DNA from 2 places in the Paenibacillus antri genome. Region 1 is predicted to be linked to the other one. Evidence: predicted binding sites of a transcription regulator. Region 1 holds the regulator's gene; the other holds the start of a gene.

Region 1 (16,866 bases):
CAACGCCGCGAGCCGCTGCGATTCGAGCACGCTCGACTTGCGGATGCCGAGCTGCCGGTTGACGACCGGCGGATTGTAAAACACGAAATGCTTCTCGCCCGCCGGCGCGCCGTTGTCGTCGACGAGGGCGACAGATTCGCCGATCAGCTTCTCCGCGTGCTCCTTCGGATTCGCGATCGTCGCCGAAGCGCAGATGAACTGCGGATTCGAACCGTAGAATTTACAGATGCGCTTCAATCGGCGGATGACGTTCGCCACGTGGCTGCCGAAGACGCCCCGGTACGAATGCACTTCGTCGATGACGATGAACTTGACGTTCTCGAACAGCTTCACCCACTTCGTATGATGCGGCAAGATCGCGCTGTGCAGCATGTCCGGGTTCGTCACGACGATATGGCCCGCGTTGCGAATGGCGGTCCGCACCGTCGGCGGCGTATCGCCGTCGTACGTATGCGCCTTGATTTCGACGCCCATCCGCTCCACCGTCTCCTGCAGTTCGGCGACCTGGTCCTGCGCGAGCGCCTTCGTCGGGAACAGATATAGCGCCCTTGAGCTGTCGTCCTCGAGCAGCTGCTGCATGACGGGCAAATTATACGTCATCGTCTTGCCGGACGCGGTCGGCGTCACCGTGACGACGTGGCGGCCCGCAGCGATTTCGCGGAAGGCGGACGCCTGATGCGTGTACAGCTTCGTGATGCCCTTCGCCTCGAGCGCGGCGCGGATTTCCGGGCGAAGCTCCGTCGGGAAATCGGAGAATTTCGCCTCGCGCGGGGGAAGGGTGCGCCATTCGGTGACGTTTTCCAAAATTTCTTTCTTAGACCTTATAAGTTCAAGCAGCTCCTCCATGGAGGAAACCTTGCCGGTTAATCGGTTCATGCGTTCGTTCTCCTCGCCAGTCGATACATACCTTCTATTCTACAGAATATACGTTCGCCTGGGAAGTCGAAAAACAGAAAAAGAACTTATCGATCTTCTACCCGAGCCTTTCGCCCCCCGGATGTACCGACGCACCTCCGGATGGGTCGAACGTCCCCGCCCGAACGCGCACCAAAAAAAGCCGGAGCTCGAGCCCCGGCTTTCTTGCGGCAAGCGAGTTGTCGCATTTGTCGAAATTGTATGAAAACTTGTCGATTCCGCGTTCTCTCTTGTCGCTTCCTGCGGTTTCCCGGGAAAAGTTCCTCGACGCTACGCCCGCAAATCGGACGAATCGTCGGTATCGTACCGAAATCCGTCGTTCCGCTCCATCGTCGTCCGGCTCGCGGCAGCGGCGCCGTGCGCTTCGTTCAGCTTCCCGAGCACCGCCTGGTACGTCGAAATTTTGTGATAATCCGCGCCTTGATTGATCGCTTCTCGCAATGCCTGTTCGATAACGGCCATGTCGTAACGGTTCAATTGCATAGGAATGGGTGCCTCCCCGAAATCGGTATACATCGTGGGTAGTGTACCCATGGACGATATTTCTATTACAGGATCCTCTTTCTTCCGTTACGCCCGGTTCGCGCCGGGTACCCACGCGTCCACCTCGTATCCTCGCTCCTGCCAATACCCGATATGATCGCGATCGATGATTTCGATCGATTCCAACCATTTCACCGACTTATACGCGTACATGCGGGGGACGATCAATCGGACCGGTCCGCCTAAGTCCTCCGGAATCGGCTTGCCGTCGATCAGCGCGGCGACCATTACGTCGTCCATCTCCGCTTGCTCCAGCGATAACGCATCCGTGTAGACGCCGTCTCCCGAGTAAAACTTCACGTACCGGGCGTTCGGCTTGACGCCGGCCGCGGCGAGCAGCTCCTTGAGCGGGATGCCCTCCCACGTCGCATGGTACACCGACCACCCGGTGACGCAATGGAAGTCGCTCACCTGTACCTTCCTTGCCAGCTTCGCGAACGCGGGCCAATCCCAAGAGATCGGCTCCTCTACAAGTCCGTGAATGCGGAACGACCAGGCCGCCGAGTCGAACCTCGGAATCGACGTCACCGTGTAAATCCGGAAGCTGCCTTCCGCGCCGCCGCCGATCGGCGGCGACGAGTCGGGCGCGGGCGTCAGCAGCTCTTGCCCGTTCGCCGGCGGCGCCGCTTCGATCTCTTCGACGGCGACGCCGCCTTGAGCGTCCAGTCGCTTCCAGAGACGGTACGCCACGGGGCCGAATACGACCGCGAACGCCGCGACGATGCCGGCCTTCAGGAGTCGCCGGCGGGACCCGTCGTACCGGAGATAGCTGCGCTCGGCTTCCGCGTCGTCGCCCGCCGCCGCGCGTTCGGCCGCTCGGCGCTCTCGCACCCAACGGCTTCGCGTCGCCGAGTGGAAGATCGCATACGGAACGCCGACCCACGTCAGCGCGTCGTGCGCCAGCAGCGCCGCCGACGTCCACGCGGGCGGCACCGACCGCTCCAGCCATAGGACGACGCCCGAGACGCTCCACCCGACAAGCAGCAATAAGACGATCGTCAAGTTGCCCGCTTGCGCCGGCTTCGCGCGAAGCTGCTTGACGTGCTTCCCGAGGAACGGCAAATACAGCAGGAGCAGGACGATCGAAGCGACGCCCGCCCAGATATGCCCTTGCTTCAGCGCGACGCGGATCGGCGCCGTCGCTCCGCGCAGCGCCGGCAAGAACAGCACGATACCGGATACGGCCAACGCCGCGACGACCCACCCGTTCCATGCATGAATGCGGCGGAGCTTCTTTCCCGACTTCGACGTATACCTCTCCATCCATCCGCTCATTCGATTCGCCTCCTTCGATGGCGCACCAGATTCGATTAAGGCCGTGAATCATCCGTTTCCGAATTCATGCCGTTCATGTTTCGCGGGATGAAATCATTCGAATTAAGCCTGGGACAACCAGGTTGCGTAACGTTCCAGCCACCGCTCGGCGTACATCATCGACAGGAACGCTCCGACCGCGATGAACGGGCCGAACGGAACCGTACCGCCGCGCTTCCCGCTCAGCCGTCTGACGATTCCGTAGGCCGTCCCCGCGAAGCTGGCGAGGAGCAGCGACAGCAGCGTCGCCTGCAGTCCGCAGACGAGCCCGACGAAGACGTACAGCTTCACGTCGCCGCCTCCGATCCCGCCCTTGCTAAGGAAGGATACGGCGAACAGCAGCCCGAAGCCGACCGCTGCCCCGGCCGCGTATTCCCACAAGGGGAGCGGATGCCAGAGAAGCCGAAGCAGCGCCGCGAGTCCGACGGCGGGGAAGACGATCGCGTTCGGAATGAGCATCGCGCGCATGTCCGTGATCGTGATCGCGACCATTACGACGGCGAGCAGCGCGGCGGGCAGCCACTCCGCGTCCGCAGGGCCGTAACGCAAGCCGATCCACGCGCACGATGCCGATGCCGCAGCCGCCGCAAGCCCGCGCGTCGACCGTCCTTCGCCAGGCGCCCGGCGGCGCGAAAGCGCCCGACGCGCCCACGCGTCCGCCAACGCGCCGAGCGGAACGCCCGCCGCCGCAGCAGCGGCGGCGAACGCAAGCTCCTTGACTTCCATCCGACACCTCCTTGAAAACAAACAAGGCAACTCGCGTGGAGTCACCTTGGGAATCGTCTCGTTGTGTATTGTCAGTATACGGGTTTCTCGGGCGGAAATCCACGGTTGAATTGTTTCACGGGGTTGATCTTTTTTCTGGTAAAGAAATGAAACGCCGTTCGACGGGGAACCGTATTATCCATCAAGCGGTTCAACCTGAAGGAGGATCCATTCTATGATCATTACGACGACGAATACGATCGAAGGCAAGCGCATTACCGATTACCTCGGCATCGTGAACGGCGAAGCGATTATGGGCGCGAACATCGTGCGCGACTTGTTCGCGTCCATCACCGACATCGTCGGCGGCCGTTCCGGCGCTTACGAGCAGAAGCTCAAGGAGGCGCGGGAAATCGCGATCCAAGAGATGCAGCAATACGCGCGAAGCGTCGGCGCCAACGCGGTCGTCGGCATCGACATCGATTACGAGGTCGTGCGGGAAGGCATGCTGATGGTGACGGTGAGCGGCACGGCGGTTCGAGCGGAATAAGACCGCCCCAAGCTCGAACATAGGAAAAGGCGAACGCTCGCGGGAAGAAACCTTCCCGCCGAGAAGTTCGCCTTTTCCTTGTTATTCCGCCCGTCTCGGAATAACATACGACCAGAAGTCTTCCGCCACGTGGGAGCGCGGAAAGATCGCCCGCGCCTCCTCGAGCAGCCGGTGCACCGCTTCGTCTTGGTAGCGCGACGACAAGTGCGTCAGGATGAGCGCCCCGACGCCGGCCTCGGCGGCCAAGACCGCGGCTTGCGTCGCGGTCGTGTGGTAATACTTGTGCGCGTTGTCCGCCTTCTCGTGCATATACGTCGCCTCGTGTACGAGCACGTCCGCCCCGCGCGCGAGCTCGAGCTCGCTTCCGCAAGGCCGCGTGTCGCCGAAGACGGCGACCGTGCGTCCCTTCAGCTCCGGCCCGAGATACGCCCTGCCGTCGATCGTACGCCCGTCGGGCATCGTCACCGTCTCGCCGCGCTTCAGCCGCGCATACTGCGGGCCGGGACGGAAGCCCTCCGCCGTCAGCCTCGCGCTGTCGAGCGCCCCCGGCGTGTCCCGCTCCACGATTCGGAAGCCGTACGAATCGATCCGATGCTCGAGCTTCGCCGCCGTTACGCGGAACTGCTCGTCCTCGAACACGACGCCCTCCTCGAACTCTCGGACCCGAACCTCGTAATCGAGATGCGCGCCGCTCACCTCGAACGCCGTCTCGACGAACCGCCGCAAGCCCGGAGGCCCGAACAACGTGAGCGGCTCGTCCCCGCCTTGGTACGATCGGCTCGTCATCAGCCCAGGCAAACCGTACAGATGATCGCCATGCAGATGCGTAATAAAAATAAATTCCAGCTTTCCCGGCTTGATCGGGGAGCGCAGCATTTGGTGCTGCGTGCCCTCCCCCGCGTCGAACAGCCATACCGTGCCGCGTTCCGGCATCAGATTCAGGGCGACCGACGTGACGTTGCGCCCCCGCGTCGGCATGCCCGCCCCCGTGCCAAGAAAATACAATTCCACGTTACTCCGCCTTATCTACGTTAAAGTATCGGGCTTCCGGATGCGCGAAGACGATCGCCGACACGGACGCCTCCGGCTCCATCATGAAGCTGTCCGTCAGCTCGACGCCGATATCGCTCGGCTGCAGCAGCTCGAACAACGGCGCTTGATCCTCCAGGTTCGGACAGGCCGGATACCCGAAGGAGAACCGCTGCCCGCGGTACTTCGCGCCGAACAGCCCTTGTATCGTTAGGTTCGCCGGATCCGGAATTCCCCATACGTCGCGCATCATCTGGTGCACGCGTTCCGCGAACGCCTCGGCCGTCTCGAGCGCGACCGCCTGCACGGCGTGCGAGAGCAAGTATTCGCCGCGCTCCTTATACGCCTCGGCTCTGGCGCGGATGCCGGCGCCCGCCGTCACGACGAGGAAGCCGACATAGTCCATCTCGCCGCTCTCCGTCGGCTTCAGGTAGTCCGCAAGGCATAGATACGGCTCGACGTCTTGGCGCGGGAACGTGAACGTCTGCAGCACGCGGGACGTGTCGTCCGGATCGTAGACGATGACGTCGTTCCCTCGCGATTGCGCCGGGAAGAACCGGTACACCGCGTTCGCCTTCAGCGTGCCGTTCTTGATTCCGTCTTCGAACAGCTCGTCCACGACGCTCTTCAACTGCGTCGCTTTCGGATCGCGCGCCTCGAGCAGCGTCGCGACTTTGCCCTTCAGCCCGAGATGGTGGCCGAGCAGCATCTGCATGTTGACGTACGGCAGCAGATGCGAAACCGGATAGTCGCGAAGCACGTGCCGGTCGGTATCCTTCGGCACCTGGACCGGGACGTCGCGGGAGACGTTCGACACCTTCGGACCTTCGTCGGCGACGGCCGACTTCTCCTTCCGTCCCGACTCCTTCACGTCCGACTCCTTCGCCTCCCGCAACTCCTGCACGAGTCGCTCCCGCTCCTCGGCGTTCATGATCCGATTCGCGAGGTCGAGACCGTCCATCGCGTCCTTCGCGTAGAGCACCAGGCCGTCGTACTCGGGCGCGATCCGCGTCTTCGTGAACTTCCGCGACAGCGCGGCGCCGCCGACGAGAATCGGCACCTCGACGCCCGCCGATTTCAAGTCCTGCGCGGTCGTAACCATCTGCTGCGCCGACTTGACGAGCAAGCCGGACAACCCGATCGCGTCCGGCTTTTCCTTCCGGTACGCTTCGATCAACTGATCCGGCGGCACCTTGATGCCGAGGTTAATGATCTTGTATCCGTTGTTCGTCAAGATGATCTCGACGAGATTTTTTCCGATATCGTGCACGTCGCCCTTCACCGTCGCGAGCATGATCTTGCCCTTCACGCTCGACTCGGACTTCTCCATGTACGGCTCGAGATGGGAGACGGCGGCCTTCATCGCTTCGGCGCTCTGCAGCACTTCCGCGACGATCAGCTCGTTGTTGTTGAATAGCCGGCCGACTTCGTCCATCCCCGCCATCAGCGGCCCGTTGATAATGTCGAGCGGCGCGTATTTCGTCAGCGCCTCGTCGAGATCCGGGACGAGCCCTTCCTTCGTGCCTTCCACGATATACGAAGACAGCCGCTCCTCGAGCGTCAAGCTGCTCGTCTTCTCCTTCTTCTCGACCTTCTTCTCCCGGAAGTACGCGACGAACGCGGCGAGCGTCTCGTCGCTCGTATGGAAAATCAGATCCTCCGCGAGCCTGCGCTCCTCTTCCGGAATCGAGGCGTATCGCTCAAGCTTCTCCGTATTGACGATCGCATACCCGAGCCCCGCCTTCGTGTTGTGGTACAGGAACACGGAGTTCAGCACCTCGCGCCCCGCCGGCGGCAGGCCGAAGGAGACGTTGCTGATGCCGAGAATCGTTGAACTTTCCGGGAACTGCTCGCTGATCAGACGAATGCCTTCGATCGTGGCCGCCGCCGAACCGACGTATTGCGGATCGCCCGAGCCGACGGGGAACACGTTCGGATCGAAAATGATATCCCGCGGATTGACCCCGTACCGGCTCGTCAAAATATCGAACGAGCGCTTCGCGACGCGCAGCTTGTCTTCCGGCCATACCGCCATGCCCTTCTCGTCGATGAGACCGACGACGACGGCGGCGCCGTATTTATGAATGAGCGGCACGACGCGATCGAACCGCTCCAAGCCGTCTTCCATATTAATGGAGTTAATGATCGCCTTGCCCTGGGAATACTTCAAGCCGACCTCGAGCACTTCGTGGTTCGTCGAGTCGAGCATGAGCGGTACCTTGACCTTCTTCGTCACGAGCTGCAGAAACTCGGCCATCGACTTCTTCTCGTCGAGCTCCGTGTCCTCGAGGTTCACGTCGACGATATGCGCTCCGCTCTTCACCTGCGCTCTCGCGATTTCCGACGCCTCTTCGAATTTCCCTTCGAAAATCAAACGTTTGAACTTCCGCGAACCGATCACGTTCGTCCGTTCGCCGACCATCAGCGGCTTATTGTCCGCTTCGAGATACACCGTCTCGATGCCGGACACGGCCGGCGGATGCTCGCCGTCGCGCGGCCGCGGGCGGTAGCTCGACAGCTCGTCCGCCAGCGCGCGGATATGGTCCGGCGTCGTACCGCAGCAGCCGCCGGCGATGTTCAGCCAGCCCTGCTCCGCGAAGCCGGCCAGCTTCTTCGCGAGCGATTCCGGCGACTCGTGATAGTTGCCGTTCTCGTCCGGAAGACCCGCGTTCGGATAACAAGACACCGCCGCATCCGTCAGCGCCGACAGCGTCCGGATATGATCCTTCATAAATTCCGGTCCCGTCGCGCAGTTCAGACCGATCGAGACCGGCTTCAGATGCTCGAGCGAAACGAGGAACGATTCGATGTTCTGCCCCGCCAGCGTCGTGCCCATCGGCTCGATCGTGCCGGAGATCATGATCGGCACCGTCTTGCCCGCTTGATCGAACGCCTTGCGGATGCCGATGCTGCCCGCCTTCACGTTGAGCGTATCTTGGCTCGTCTCGAGCAGGAGCGCGTCGACCCCGCCTTCGAGAAGCGCCAGCGCCTGTTCGAAATACGACTCCACGAGTCCTTCGAACGTCACGCCGCCCGTCACCGACAGCGTCTTCGTCGTCGGTCCCATCGCGCCCGCGACGAAACGCGGCCAATCCGGCGTAGAAAACTTGTCCGCCGCTTCTCTTGCGAGGCGCGCCGCGGCCAAGTTCAGCTCTCTCGCTCGGTGCGGAATGTCGTATTCCGCCAAGACGACGCTCGTCGAACCGAAGCTGTTCGTCTCTACCAGATCCGCCCCTGCGGCGAAGTACGCTTCATGAATGCCGCGGATGAGGTCCGGTCGCGTGACGCAGAGCAGCTCGTTGCACCCGTCGAACTCGTCGCCGCCGAAGTCGGCCGCCGTAACGTCCGCTTGTTGAATCATCGTTCCCATAGCGCCGTCTATGATTAAGATCTTCTTTTCCAATTGTTGTTCTAATAATGTCTTCGTCACAACCAGACCCCACTCCCCTTGCCGATTTAACATAGTGTAGCAAATTACTCGGATTTGGAAAAGTTATTTGACAAAACCGATGACAGAGAGGTTAAAATATTCTATAATACGATTCATTGCTTCACTCTTTAGAATCATTATAAATAACAACTCCAATAAGGAAAGAGGGATTCGGATGGCGGAAATTCGCATTCGAAACACGGAAGAACGCATCTCGGGCGAAGAGAACGTCCGCGCGTTCCTGAGCAGTCAAGAAGTATTGTACGAGCATTGGAACCCCGCTAAGCTGCCGGCGCATCTTCAAGATAAATTCGTGCTGAGCGACGAGGAGAAAGCGGAAATCTTGTCGACGTTCGACGAGGAAATCCGAGATCTCGCGGCCCGCCGCGGCTACCGCACGTGGGACATCGTCGCCTTGTCCGACGCGACGCCGAACCTGGAGGAGCTGCTCAAGAAATTCGAGAACGTCCACACGCATACGGAAGACGAAGTGCGCGCGATTACGGCGGGCAAAGGCATCTTCATTATCAAGGGCACGGACGACGTCGGCTACTTCGACGTCGAACTCGAAGCCGGCGACGTCATCTCGGTGCCGGAGCACAAACCGCACTTCTTCACGTTGATGGACAATCGCCAGATCGTCGCGGTTCGCTTGTTCATCGAGACGGAAGGTTGGATCGCTCATCCGTTCGCGGACCCGGCGTTCCAGAAAGCATAAGATCGTTATTTGAAATGAACAATCCCCTTCCGCTTACCGGCCGGAAGGGGATTTTTTCGCGCTGCAGCGCACGCGGCGCGTCGGCTTCACCGCCGACTGCTTCCGGAGCCGAATTTCCACGACGCCGTCCGCGTATTCTGCTCGCGGCTTCCTCGGCACGACCGCGGCCGGCAGCTCGATCGTCTCGTCCAGCTTCCCCGGTATGCCTGTCAACGTCAGCGTACGATCGTCCAAGCGAAGCCGGGGCAGCTTGTCTGCGCCGTCCGACGGCATCGTCACCCGGACGATAACCGACTTGAACGTCTCGAAGCACTCCCACGTATATCCCGAGGCGCGGTGCCGTTCCAGGTACGCCAGCGCCTCCCCCATGAGCCGGTCCCACTCGTATTCGTTCCTCGCCGACGGCGAATTCCGCACCGACTGTATCTTGCGCCGGATCATGCCTTCGAACGACTTCCACCCGTTCCGGAACCTCCGGTCTTTCCATACGTCGTTCATGTCGAGCGAACCTCCTCCGCTTGCGCCCAGTGTATCTTACAGCGTATGCCGAGCGGAGACGTTCGGTTCATAAGAAAGGCCGCGGATCTGCGCTCCGCGGCACCAATAAGAACGTTATAGAATAATGGCAAGAATTTCTCGCAATCTCGTGACCGTGTGCTTCGGCGCCGTGTGTTCGCCGATCGAAGCGCCATGATGGTTGATCCAAATATTGTCCATCCCGACGCGGCTCGAACCGAGAATATCCGTCGTCAGCTTGTCGCCGATCATGATCGCTTCCTCCGGCTCGACCTCGAGCAGCGACAGCGCATGGCGGAAGATGCCCGGATCCGGCTTCCCTCGGCCGAAATCGCCGGAGATGACGATATGATCGAAGTAGGGGGACAGCTCGGGTACGCCGGCGAGCTTCTCCTTCTGCAGGTCCGGCGAGCCGTTCGTCAGCAGAAGCAGCTTGGCGTTGCCTCGGAGTTCGTCCAACACTTCGTACGTCTCTTCATAGAGGTACGCGAGACTGCGGCGAATCGCCGGGAACCGTTCGCCCAACCGGGCGCCGAGCTCCGGATCGTCGACGCCCAACGCGAGCAATCCGCGCGTCCACGCGTCGGCGCGATATTGCGGCATGAGCCGTTCCATCATCCGGAACTCCGGGGCTGCGCCTTCGCGGAAGTTGCCCCACAGCCCTTCGAACGGGTTAATGCCGATCATCTGCGTGAACGGGAACGTCTCGTAGCTTTCGTACAGCGCGCGGGCTTCCTTCCGCACGGACAACTCGAGCGCCTTCGGGTCTACGCCGACCGCTTCGGCCGCTTCCCGGCACGTCGCGTCGAACGCCTCCTGCACCGATCGCTCGTCCCACAACAACGTATCGTCCAAATCGAAAAGCACGGCTTTCTTCTTCATGCCCCTACGGTCTCCTTCTCCGCTCCGTTCAGCGGAATATGGTGAGCCGCCGCGAATTGCGTCAGCGCCTCGTTAATCCGATTCATCGGATACAGATGATAAGCTTTGGAGAACGAACGCTTCGTCTTCCCGTCCTTCAGCATCACGGTCGAACGATTGTCGCCGATGTGAATCGTAGCGATGTCCTGCGCCGCGACGGACCGGTCCCCGGCATACGTTCTCCAGCCGAGCTCGTTCTTCCCGACCTTAAGGAACGGCCTCCGTACGAAGAAGTGAAACAGCGCAAGCAGCAAATACAGCGCGACCGTGATCTGATATAACGTGTCTCCGGCGTTCGCCTGCGGCATCGTGAACGCGAAGAGAATGCCGGCGGAAGCCAGCACTAACGGGAACACCCAGCTTCTCCCCTTGATTTTCTCCGGGCCGTCTTTCGCGCCGATCGGCGTCTGCCCTTTTTTCAATCGGTCTTGATTCATCCGTTTGGAGTTTTTCTCCACCATGCGTTCCCATTTTCGGGACATACGTCTCAGTCCTTCTTCTCTTCGTCGTCTACGAATTCGATCGAATCCAGCTGCTGCCGGAGCGAGGCCTTCAAGTTGTCGATATATTGTTTGCGCAACTCGGCTTGTTCCAGTTTCTCCTCCGCCGTCAGTCCGACGGATTTCTGCTTTCTCGCCAGCTCGTTGATGCGTTGCACGCGTCCGGATATCATGATGACCTACTCCTTTCTTCAATTACTTAAACATAGGAGGAAGAGGCAAGTCAAGGCGGAAAACGAACAACGCCGCCAGCCGAATATCCGGCAGGCGGCGATCTGTTTTACGTATTAAGGGAGTCGCAACACTTGTCCCACTTGAAGGCTGGCGGAATCCAGATCGTTCGCTTCGATAATGCTCTGCACGTACGACTTCACGGAGACATCGTCGGGACCGTACGCCTTCGCGATCTTCCATAATGTGTCCCCCGGTTCTACGCATAGAATCGAACCGGTATCGAGAACGCTCGCCTGGGCGGCCGATTCGGCGGTCGTCGTCACCGCGGTAGAGTTGTCTTCTTGGTTGGCGCTGGCGTGAAGCATGACGCCCGACGTAGCGCTGAATCCGATCAGCGCGAGAAACATCATCATCCGTACGAAGAACTTCTTTCTCGCTTGTTGCTTGCCGTTCCGCTGTCTGTATGTGTTCGTTCTCATCGATATCGTCCTCCAAACGTTTGTTCCGAAACATTTGTTCTGATATCAAAATAACACGAACACCCGTTTGTGTCAACGGGAATTGAGAACTTTTGTTCTCCTATTCTTCGTATCGCCTTGCTTATCCACCGTCCGAACCGTTGCCTTTTAATGAAGCGCTTCGTTATATCGGGAACGCGGCGCTCCATCGCTGCGGCCGATCGCGTCTTCCATCTCCTTCCGCTCCCCCCTGCCGTACGAATGACATTCCGAAGTCCTACTTCCTTTCAAGTCGATTCGAACTTATGTTTGTACGAACTCCGGTTCTGTGTTATACTTCTCGTAATTAATTACCATTCCTTGGAGTGATCGAACTTGACGAAGCTGTCGAACCGGCAACAAGCAATTCTCGAATTCATTAGAAGCGAAGTTCGCGAGAAGGGTTATCCGCCTTCCGTACGGGAGATCGGCGAAGCCGTCGGCCTCGCGTCCAGTTCTACCGTTCACGGCCATCTCGACCGGCTCGAGAAGAAGGGCTTCATTCGCAGAGACCCGACGAAACCTCGCGCCATCGAGCTGCTTGGCGACGAAGACGAACGTCAGATGGTTCGCCTCGCGGTATCCCGCGTGCCGCTCGTCGGCAAGGTGACCGCAGGCCAACCGATTACCGCCGTCGAGAACGTCGAAGAATATTTCCCTCTTCCGTCGCATATGGTTCGCGACGATGAAGTGTTCATGCTCTCCGTCGTCGGCGAAAGCATGATCGACGTCGGCATCTTCGACGGCGATTACGTGATCGTGCGTCAACAGCAGACGGCATCCAACGGCGACATCGTCGTGGCGATGACCGAAGACGACGAAGCTACCGTTAAGACGTTCTACAAGGAGCGCGACCACATTCGTCTTCAACCGGAGAATCCGACGATGGAGCCGCTTCGCTACAATCACGTGACCGTTCTCGGCAAGGTCATCGGCATCTTCCGCGAGCTTCACTAAGACCAAGAACCCGGCGCAGCATGCGCCGGGTTCTTTCGTTCTTCCAAGTTCGGATCAAGCGTAATAGGACTTCCCCCACTCATCGGCGTGCACCGTGCAGGGCTGTTTGATGATCGTTTCGACGTCTGGCGACGGTATACGAGGGAGGCAGCACCGGAACGCAGCCGCTGCGCAAAAAAACCGACCGCGATCGCTCGCGGTCGGTCTCGATCCAACTTAATACAACGCCAAGTACTGGTCCCGTTCCCACTGATGCACCTGGGTCCGGTACATATCCCACTCGATTTCCTTCAACTCGACGAAGTGCGCGAGCGCGTGATCGCCGAGCGCGTCGCACACGACTTCGTTGCCAAGCAGCTCGTCGAGCGCTTCCTTAAGGTTTTCCGGCAGGCTCGGAATGCCCGCGGATTCCCGTTCGTCTTCGCTCATGACGTAGATGTTCCGATCGACCGGCGCAGGCAGCGACAGCTTGTTGCGAATGCCGTCGAGACCGGCCGCCAGCATGACCGCCATCGCCAAATACGGGTTCGCCGCCGGATCCGGGTTGCGCACCTCGACCCGCGTGCTGAGTCCGCGCGATGCCGGGATGCGGATCATCGGGGAGCGGTTGCTCGCCGACCAAGCCACATACACCGGCGCTTCGTATCCCGGAACGAGACGCTTATACGAGTTGACCGTCGGATTCGTGATCGCCGCGAAGCCTCGAGCGTGGCGCAGTACGCCGGCCATGTAGTGGCGAGCCGTAGCGCTGAGGCCCAGGCGGTCGCTCTCGTCGTAGAACGCGTTCGTGTCGCCTTGGAACAACGACTGATGGCAGTGCATGCCCGAGCCGTTCATCCCGAACAGCGGCTTCGGCATGAACGAGGCGTGCAAGTTATACTTGCGCGCGATCGTCTTGACGACGAGCTTGAACGTCTGAATTTGGTCGGCCGCATGAATCGCGTCGGAATATTTGAAGTCGATTTCGTGTTGACCCGGAGCGACCTCATGGTGAGACGCTTCGATTTCGAAGCCCATCTTTTCGAGCACGAGCACGATTTCGCGGCGGCAGTTCTCGCCGAGGTCCGTAGGCGCGAGGTCGAAGTATCCGCCTTGGTCGTTCGTCTCGAGCGTCGGATTACCCTTCTCGTCCGTCTTGAACAAGAAGAACTCCGGTTCCGGACCGACGTTCATCGCCGTAAAACCAAGCTCCTGCGCATCGCGAAGCGCACGCTTCAGAATTCCTCGCGGGTCGCCCGCGAACGGCGTGCCGTCCGGCATGTAAATATCGCAAATCAAACGAGCGACGCGGTCTTCCGTCACCCACGGGAAGATGACCCACGTATCCAAGTCCGGGTACAAGTACATATCGGATTCCTCGATCCGCACGTAACCCTCGATGGACGAACCGTCGAACATCATCTTGTTATCGAGCGCCTTCTCCAGCTGGCTGACCGGAATTTCCACGTTCTTGATAATGCCCATCAAGTCCGTAAATTGCAAACGGATGAACCGCACGTTCTCTTCTTTCGCGATCCGCATAATATCGTCTTTCGTGTAACCCAAAGCGATCTCTCCCATCAAATATAGTTCGGCGACTGATTTGCATCGTCAAAAGAAAAACGTCTTTCGACGTCTTCTTCCCTCTATGGATTGAAGAACCTCGACAGCTCGCCTTGAATGAGCGACACCTGTCCTCTTCGGTTTCCGCCGAGCAACTGCTGCTTGAGCATCTTATGAAGCTGCTTGTCGGTCAGCTCGCGCCGCTTGACCTCCGTATGCTCGTTAAGCACCGTCGCGTCGTCCGACTCCTTGTTGACCGGGGACAGCACCTGCTTGATTCCCGCGATATTGACGCCCTTCTCGATGAGGGACTTAATCTCCAGCAGGCGTTCCACGTCGTTAAATGAGAATAGGCGTTGGTTCCCTGAAGTTCTTGCCGGCATAATGAGTTCATGCTGTTCGTAATAACGGATTTGTCTCGCCGTCAAATCGGTCAGCTTCATAACGATTCCGATGGGAAACAATGCCATATTTCGGCGAATTTCATCACCCATTATACATCAACCTTCCAGTGTTTATAAGTGCTACTGTACATTTTAAACGAAATGACGGATACTTGTCAATTGATGTTAGGTTATATGTTATAAAAATTTACAAGATTCTTTCTTCCATCATCCGTTGTACAGCGGAAACGACACCTATTTTCACATGAGAGAAGGTCAACCCGCCTTGCATATAGGCCGTGTAAGGTTCTCGGATCGGCGCATCCGCGCTTAATTCCAGGCTTCCGCCTTGGATGAACGTACCCGCCGCCATAATGACCGGATGCTCGTAGCCCGGCATATCCCACGGCTCCGGCACGACGTGAGCGTCAACCGCGGAGGCTCGCTGCACGCTCTGCACGAAGGCGATCAGCTGCGACGCCTTGTCGAATCGTACCGCTTGGATGATGTCCGAGCGAGGATCGTCCCACTTCGGGTTCGAGACGAAGCCAAGCGCGTCGAACAGCGCCGCCGCGAACACGGCGCCCTTAAGCGCCTGTCCGACCGCGTGCGGCGCGAGAAACAGCCCTTGGTAGATCGCCCGCGTCGTTCCCAGCATCGAGCCGACTTCGGCGCCGATGCCCGGCGCCGTCAACCGATAGGCCGCCAATTCGACAAGACGCTTCCGTCCTACGATATATCCGCCCGTCGGCGCGAGTCCGCCCCCCGGGTTCTTGATCAAGGAACCTGCCATCAGATCGACCCCGACCTCGGTCGGCTCCCGCGTTTCCGTGAACTCTCCGTAACAATTGTCGAGGAAAGCGATCACGTTCGGGTTCAGCGCTTTGACGCGGCGCGTCATCTCGCCGAGCTCTTCCACCGTGAACGAAGAGCGCCACTCATACCCGCGGGACCGCTGCATCGCGACGACCTTCACCGAAGGGGACCATGCCTCCTCCACCGCATCCCAATCGACGCGACCGTCCGACCCGAGCGGCACGATCGTGCAGCGAACGCCCCAATCGCGGAGACTGCCCGTCCCGTCTCCTTCCGCGCCGATGACCTTATGCAGCGTGTCGTACGGCGATCCGGTAATGAACAGCAACTCGTCCCCGGGCCGGAGAACGCCGAACAACGCGGTAGCGATCGTATGCGTCCCCGAAGCGAAGTGAGGCCGGACCAACCCGGCCTCCGCACCGAACACCTCCGCGTACACCTCGTCCAACGTCTCCCGCCCGCGGTCGTTATAACCGTAGCCGGTCGAACCGCTGAAGTGAAAATCGCTTACCTTATACTTCTGAAACGCTTGAATCGTCTTCCATTGATTCGCATCGATCAATCGATCGATGTCCCGTAACCTCGGCTCCGCCACCCGTTCCGCCGTTGCGACGGCGTCCTGAAGCCTTGGATGTAACTCCATCATGTATGATAATCTCCCATCAACATTCCGTAAAAGGACTTATTTTACGATATAAGGTTCCAAACGTGACGCGGATAATGCAAAGGCCTTCGATTGCAGCTTGGCCGTCAATACGACCGCTTCTTCCTCCGTCTCCGACTCCATAACGTCGCTGACGCGGTAGGCCAGCGCGATCAAGTCCCCGCGCTCGATTGGGAATCGCATCGTAACGACCTCCCCCATCAAGCGGCGCTCAAGAACGTCCTTCAACGCCTCGAGGTGATCGTCGTTCATCGCCGAGATCGCGAGCGTATTCTCGCCCGTCGGAATCATCTCCCGTTCGCCCGGCGTACACAAGTCGATCTTGTTGTAAATCATGACCGTCTCTTTGCCTTGCGCGCCCAGCTCTTCCAAGACGCCGTCGACGACTCGGATATGCTCCTCGCGCATCGAAGACGAAGCGTCGACGACATGCAGGATCAAGTCCGCCTCCAGCACCTCTTCCAGCGTCGCGCGAAACGCGGCCACGAGATCATGCGGCAGCTGCTGAATGAAGCCGACCGTATCCGTCAACACGACTTCGCCGACGGACGGCAGCGGCATGCTGCGGGACGTCGGATCGAGCGTCGCGAACAGCTTGTTTTCCGCATAGACGTCCGATTTCGTCATCCGATTGAGCAGCGTCGACTTCCCTGCATTCGTATACCCCACTAACGCCACTTGGTATACGCCGC
Region 2 (5,057 bases), on a different contig from region 1:
ATCAGGACGCAGGCGAAGCCGCATGCCGTCAGCGACAGATGCCGGAGCGACGGCGTCAGACGGGCGAAGCGGGACGCGGACGGGCGGAACTGCTCGACGGCGAGGCAGGCGAACCAGCTGACGCCGGCGCAGACGAGCATCGGCAGCGCTTCGGCGGACATGTCGAGGCCGAGCATATCCGCGGTGATGCTGCCGCCGACGTTCGCGCCGAGCACGATGCCGAGCGTCTGTCGGAACGTGAGCACGCCCGCGTTGACGAGGCCGATCGTCACGACGGTGACCGCGTCGCTCGATTGGAGCACGGTCGTCGCGAGCGTGCCTGCGACGAGTCCGCGGAACGGCGTGCTCGTGAATCGGCGGATGAGGCCCGATAGGATCGGTCCGGCCCACTCGTGGAGCCCGATCTCCATCGCCTTCATGCCGAACAGGAAGACGGCGAAGCCGAGACCGAACGGGATCGCTAGCTCTTGCCACATTCGAGGGTCCCTCCCGTCTTCTCGTTTCGGATGGATTGATATGCGGTGCATCGGATTATTTATATGAATCGAGCGGGACGGGCATGACAGGCTCCCCGCTCGCCGGAAGAGGTGCAAGACGCCATTGGCGACGATGATACTAACGAAGACGCGGAAGAAGCGCCTGGAAGCGGGCCATCCGTGGATATTCAAGAACGAGGTCGAACGATTCGAAGGCGAACCGGAGCCGGGCGGGATCGTTGCGGTAACGGACCATAGAGGAAAATTTTTGGCTTCGGCGTACGTAAACCCGGCGTCCCAGATGATCGGCCGGGTCGTCTCCCGCGGGCAGCTCGTACGAATGGATAAGGCGTTCTTCCTGGAACGGTTCCGGACGTGCCTCGAGGTGCGGGAGCGGTTCGTCGACGACCCTCGGTATTGCCGCATCGCCTACGGCGAGGCGGATTTCCTGCCGGGTTTGACCGTCGACCGGTTCGGCGATACGCTCGTCGTGCAGATCGTCACGCTCGGGATGGATCGAGCGCGCGACAGCATCGTCGAGGCGTTGGTCGAGTTATTCGCCCCGCGCACGATTTACGAGCGGAGCGACGTCGGCATCCGCGCGCTCGAAGGGCTCGAAGAGCGGACGGGCACGCTGTACGGCGAAGCGCCGAGCGGCCCGATCGTCATCCGGGAGAATGGGCTGGAGATCGAGGTCGACGTCGTGAGCGGACAGAAAACCGGTTACTTCTTCGACCAACGGGAAAATCGGGCGGCGATTCGTCCGTTGATGACCGGCTGGGGGCGCCGGAGCGGCATCGCGGTGCGGGAGCTGACCGATGCGGACGGCGCGACGCGGTCCGCGCCCGTCAACGCGAACGGCAAAGAGGTGACGTTCCCGTATTGGGACGGCGCGACCGTGCTCGAGTGCTTCTCGCATACGGGAAGCTTCACGCTGCACGCCTGCAAATACGGCGCCAAGAAGGTGACGTGCCTCGACATCTCGGAGCACGCGATTCTAGCGGCGCGCCGCAACGTCGAGCGGAACGGCTTCTCGGAGCGCGTCGAGTTCGTCGTCGCGAATGCGTTCGATTACTTGCGGGAGCAGGCGAAGGGGCTGGAGGAGCGCGCGGCGCGCGCGAAGGCGGGCGAAGCCGGAGCGAAGGTGGATACGTCCAAGCCGATCGCGGCGGGCGCCGGACGGTCTTGGGACGTCGTCATTCTCGATCCGCCCGCGTTCGCGAAAAACCGCGGCGCGGTCGAGGGCGCATGCCGGGGCTATAAGGATATCAACCTGCACGGCATGAAGCTCGTGAACGAGGGCGGTTATCTCGTGACGGCCAGCTGCTCGTATCACGTCCGTCCGGATGTATTCCTCGAGACGATCCACGCGGCGGCGGACGATGCCGGCAAGGCGCTGCGTCTCGTCGAGTTCCGCGGCGCCGGCAAGGATCATCCGCAGCTGCTCGGCGTGGACGAGGGCAATTATTTGAAGTTCGCGATTTTCGAGGTGCGGAGCCGGTAATGCGGCGAGCGCTTCGGGTTGGAGCCGTCCGATGGAGCATCGGGCGGCTCTTTAATTTGGGGCGGCGAGGTAGTCCCGGAGCTCCTTCTCCTGGATTTCCCTTGGCTCAGCCGAACCTGAGGAATTGCTCGTGCTCCCGGCTGTTAGGGAACATGTACATGTTTCTTACTCGGGCAAATACGGGGGAGTGAGCGAAAATAGGGAATATCGCTGTTCCCTAATTCGGGAGCGCGTCGGCGAACGAGTCGGGAAGAGGAACCGATGCGCAAAGCCGAGCGGAGCGTGCGACTCGTTTTGCAAAGAAAAGACCGACGGGACATCGTTTGTCCCGTCGGTCCGCCGTTATACCGCTTTAATGTCGAGCAGCTCGTACGTAATTTCGCCCATCGGGGCGTTCACCGTAATTTTGCTGCCGATCGATTGGCCCATGAGCGCTTGCCCCAGGGGGCTTTCGTACGAAATTTTATTATCGGCGACGTCCGCCTCGGCCGGTCCGACGATCCGGTAATCGATCTTCTCGTCGAACTCCAAGTCGTGCAGCGTCACCACCGAGCCGACCTGAACGGTCGACGTGTCGATCGATTCGACGACGCGGGCTTTCCGCAAAATGTTTTCGATCGTTAATATTCTCGTTTCCATGAACGCTTGGTCGTCTTTCGCCGAGTGGTACTCGCTGTTCTCCTTCAGGTCGCCGTAGCTGATCGCCGTCTTCAACCGAGCCGCCAGCTCGCTCCGCTTGACCGTCTTCAGCTCCTCGAGCTCGTCCTTCAATTTTTGCAGTCCCTCGGGGGTCAGCACGATTCCTTCGTCCGCCATGCGACGCAACTCCTTCTTCCACCCATTTTTCTTCTACATCTCATTGTACTCTATTTTGCGATCGAAATACGATTCGCCTCGGCAAAAAAATCCATTGCAAACACCCGTTCGACGGTGTACCTTGGAAAAAAAGACTCTCGGAGGGGTTCGGTTTGGGTATTCGATTCGTGCTGGGGCGCGCGGGGGCGGGCAAGAGCCGAAGCGCGTTCGAGCAAATCGGGGAAGAGCTGGAGCGCTCTCCCGACGGGCCGCCGCTGATCCTGCTCGTGCCCGAGCAGATGACGCAAGCGGCCGACCGCGCGTTCGTCGCCCGCTTCGGCGGAACGATCCGCGCGCAATCCTTAAGCTTTCGACGGCTGGCGTTCCGCGTCATGCAAGAGGCGGGGGGCGCGTCCCGCTTACATATCGACGATACGGGCAAGAAGATGCTTCTATATAAAATCGCGCGGTCGCGAGGCCGCGACTTCCGCGCGTTCCGGCGTTTCGCGGAAGGCGGCGGCTGGATCGACGCGGCGAACGAATGGTTCGCGGAGTGCAAGCGATACGCGGTCGACGCGGCGCGGCTGCGCGAGGCGGCGGAGGACGAAGCGTTCCCGCCGGCGCTGCGGGACAAGCTGCACGATCTGGCGCTTCTGATCGGCGGCATGGAGACGGAGCTCTCCGGCAAATACGTCGACTCGGAAGATTATTTAACGCTTCTCGGCGAGCATGCGTCGTCGTCGGAGACGATCCGCGGCGCGCGGATCTGGGTGGACGGCTTCCACGGCTTCACGCCGACGGAGCTCTCGGCGCTGCGGCAGCTTTGCAAGCATGCGGACCGCGTCACGTTCGCGCTGACGATCGACCGGGCGTACGGCGCCCACGAGGCGCCGGACGATCTGGAGCTGTTCCATCCGACGGCGTCGACGATGACGACGCTGCTGCGTATGGCGGAGGAAGAGGGCATTCCCGTCGAAGCGACGACGATGCTGGAGGGCGGCGCGGCGGGACGGTATGCTTCCGCGCCGACGCTGGCCGCGCTCGAGCGGGCGTTCGTCGATAAGGCGAACGGCCGACCCTTTACGCCGGCGCTCGACGCGAACGGGGCGGTAGTCGTCGCGTCCGCGGCGAATCCGCGAGCGGAAGCCGAAGCGGCCGCGCGGGACATCGTCCGGCTCGTCTCGTCCGGCTCGGCGAGGTGGCGGGATATCGCCGTCTACGTCCGCAACTGGGAAGGGTACGGCGACATCATCGCTGCGGCGTTCCGGGACCACGGCATTCCGTGCTTCCTGGATCAGAAGCGCGCCGTCGCTCACCATCCCCTCGGCGAGCTCGTCCGCTCGGCGATCGACGTCGTTCAGTCCCGATGGACGTACGATGCGGTGTTCCGGGCCGCGAAGACCGATTTGTTGTTTCCGAGAGGCGCGTTCCGGACCGAGTCGGAGGCGAGATACGCCATGGACCAGTTGGAAAACGTCGTTCTCGAATACGGCATCAAGGGGACGCGGTGGACCGACGGGAAACCTTGGCGGTTGAACGCGGGCGCACCGCTCGAAGGGGACGAAGCGGCGCATGCGGAACGGCAGCGGGCGCGGGAAGAGCGCGTCGAACGGTGGCGATCGCTCGTCGTCGCTCCGCTGCACGCCTTCGAGAAGCGGTTAAAGAAAGCCAAGACGATCGAGCAGCAGGCGGCGGCGTTGTTCGCATTCCTGGAGGATACCGGCGCGGCCGACACGCTCGCGCGTTGGCGCGATTCCGCGGAGCGCGCGGGGGATCCCGATCGGGCGAAGGAGCACGAGCAGCTGTGGGACCGCGTCGTCGACACGCTCGATCAGCTGGTCGAGCTCGTCGGCGACGAGCCCGCGGATACGGAGCTGTTCGCCGGCATGATCGCGGCCGGTCTCGACGGGATCCGCATGGGTCTCGTGCCGCCGGCGCTCGATCAGGTGCTCGTCGGCAGCTTGGATCGGACGCGCGCGTTCGGGGTGAAGCGGTTGTACCTGCTCGGCGTGAACGACGGCGTCATCCCGATGCGGCCGAAGGAGAAAGGCGTAGTGTCCGAGGCGGATCGCGAGCGGATGCACGCGGCCGGTCTCGAGCTCGCGCCGGACAGCCGCAGGCGTCTGTTGGACGAGCGTTTTCTGCTGTATAACGCATTGTTCTTGCCGTCCGAAGGGCTCTGGGTCAGCTACGCGCTCTCGGACCCGGAAGGGACGACGCTGCTGCCGTCCGAATGGATTCGCACGCTGAAGCGGCTCGCGCCCGACGCGAAGACGATGTAC

What was found. The regulator LexA, encoded in region 1, represses DNA repair genes until DNA is damaged. The targets are predictions, from matches to a motif close to CGAACATATGTTCG.
Region 2: the regulator LexA is predicted to act here: its motif matches at 2,894-2,907, upstream of addB (helicase-exonuclease AddAB subunit AddB).

What each region holds. Positions count from the first base shown of each region.
Region 1 covers NZ_VCIW01000016.1:7,111-23,976, reverse strand. The annotation lists gene FE782_RS21035 (DEAD/DEAH box helicase) at 1-876, opposite strand, end outside; gene FE782_RS21030 (hypothetical protein) at 1,186-1,398, opposite strand; gene FE782_RS21025 (molybdopterin-dependent oxidoreductase) at 1,486-2,733, opposite strand; gene FE782_RS21020 (prepilin peptidase) at 2,836-3,498, opposite strand; gene FE782_RS21015 (YbjQ family protein) at 3,713-4,027, shown strand; gene rnz (ribonuclease Z) at 4,109-5,038, opposite strand; gene metH (methionine synthase) at 5,040-8,426, opposite strand; gene FE782_RS21000 (1,2-dihydroxy-3-keto-5-methylthiopentene dioxygenase) at 8,662-9,204, shown strand; gene FE782_RS20995 (Hsp20/alpha crystallin family protein) at 9,238-9,702, opposite strand; gene FE782_RS20990 (HAD family hydrolase) at 9,817-10,602, opposite strand; gene FE782_RS20985 (hypothetical protein) at 10,599-11,123, opposite strand; gene FE782_RS20980 (DUF896 domain-containing protein) at 11,129-11,314, opposite strand; gene FE782_RS20975 (LysM peptidoglycan-binding domain-containing protein) at 11,429-11,794, opposite strand; gene lexA (transcriptional repressor LexA) at 12,149-12,769, shown strand; gene glnA (type I glutamate--ammonia ligase) at 12,986-14,314, opposite strand; gene FE782_RS20960 (MerR family transcriptional regulator) at 14,395-14,805, opposite strand; gene FE782_RS20955 (methionine gamma-lyase family protein) at 14,903-16,156, opposite strand; gene hflX (GTPase HflX) at 16,193-16,866, opposite strand, start outside.
Region 2 covers NZ_VCIW01000015.1:18,610-23,666, forward strand. The annotation lists gene FE782_RS20080 (Na/Pi cotransporter family protein) at 1-476, opposite strand, end outside; gene FE782_RS20085 (class I SAM-dependent rRNA methyltransferase) at 610-1,980, shown strand; gene greA (transcription elongation factor GreA) at 2,323-2,796, opposite strand; gene addB (helicase-exonuclease AddAB subunit AddB) at 2,949-5,057, shown strand, end outside.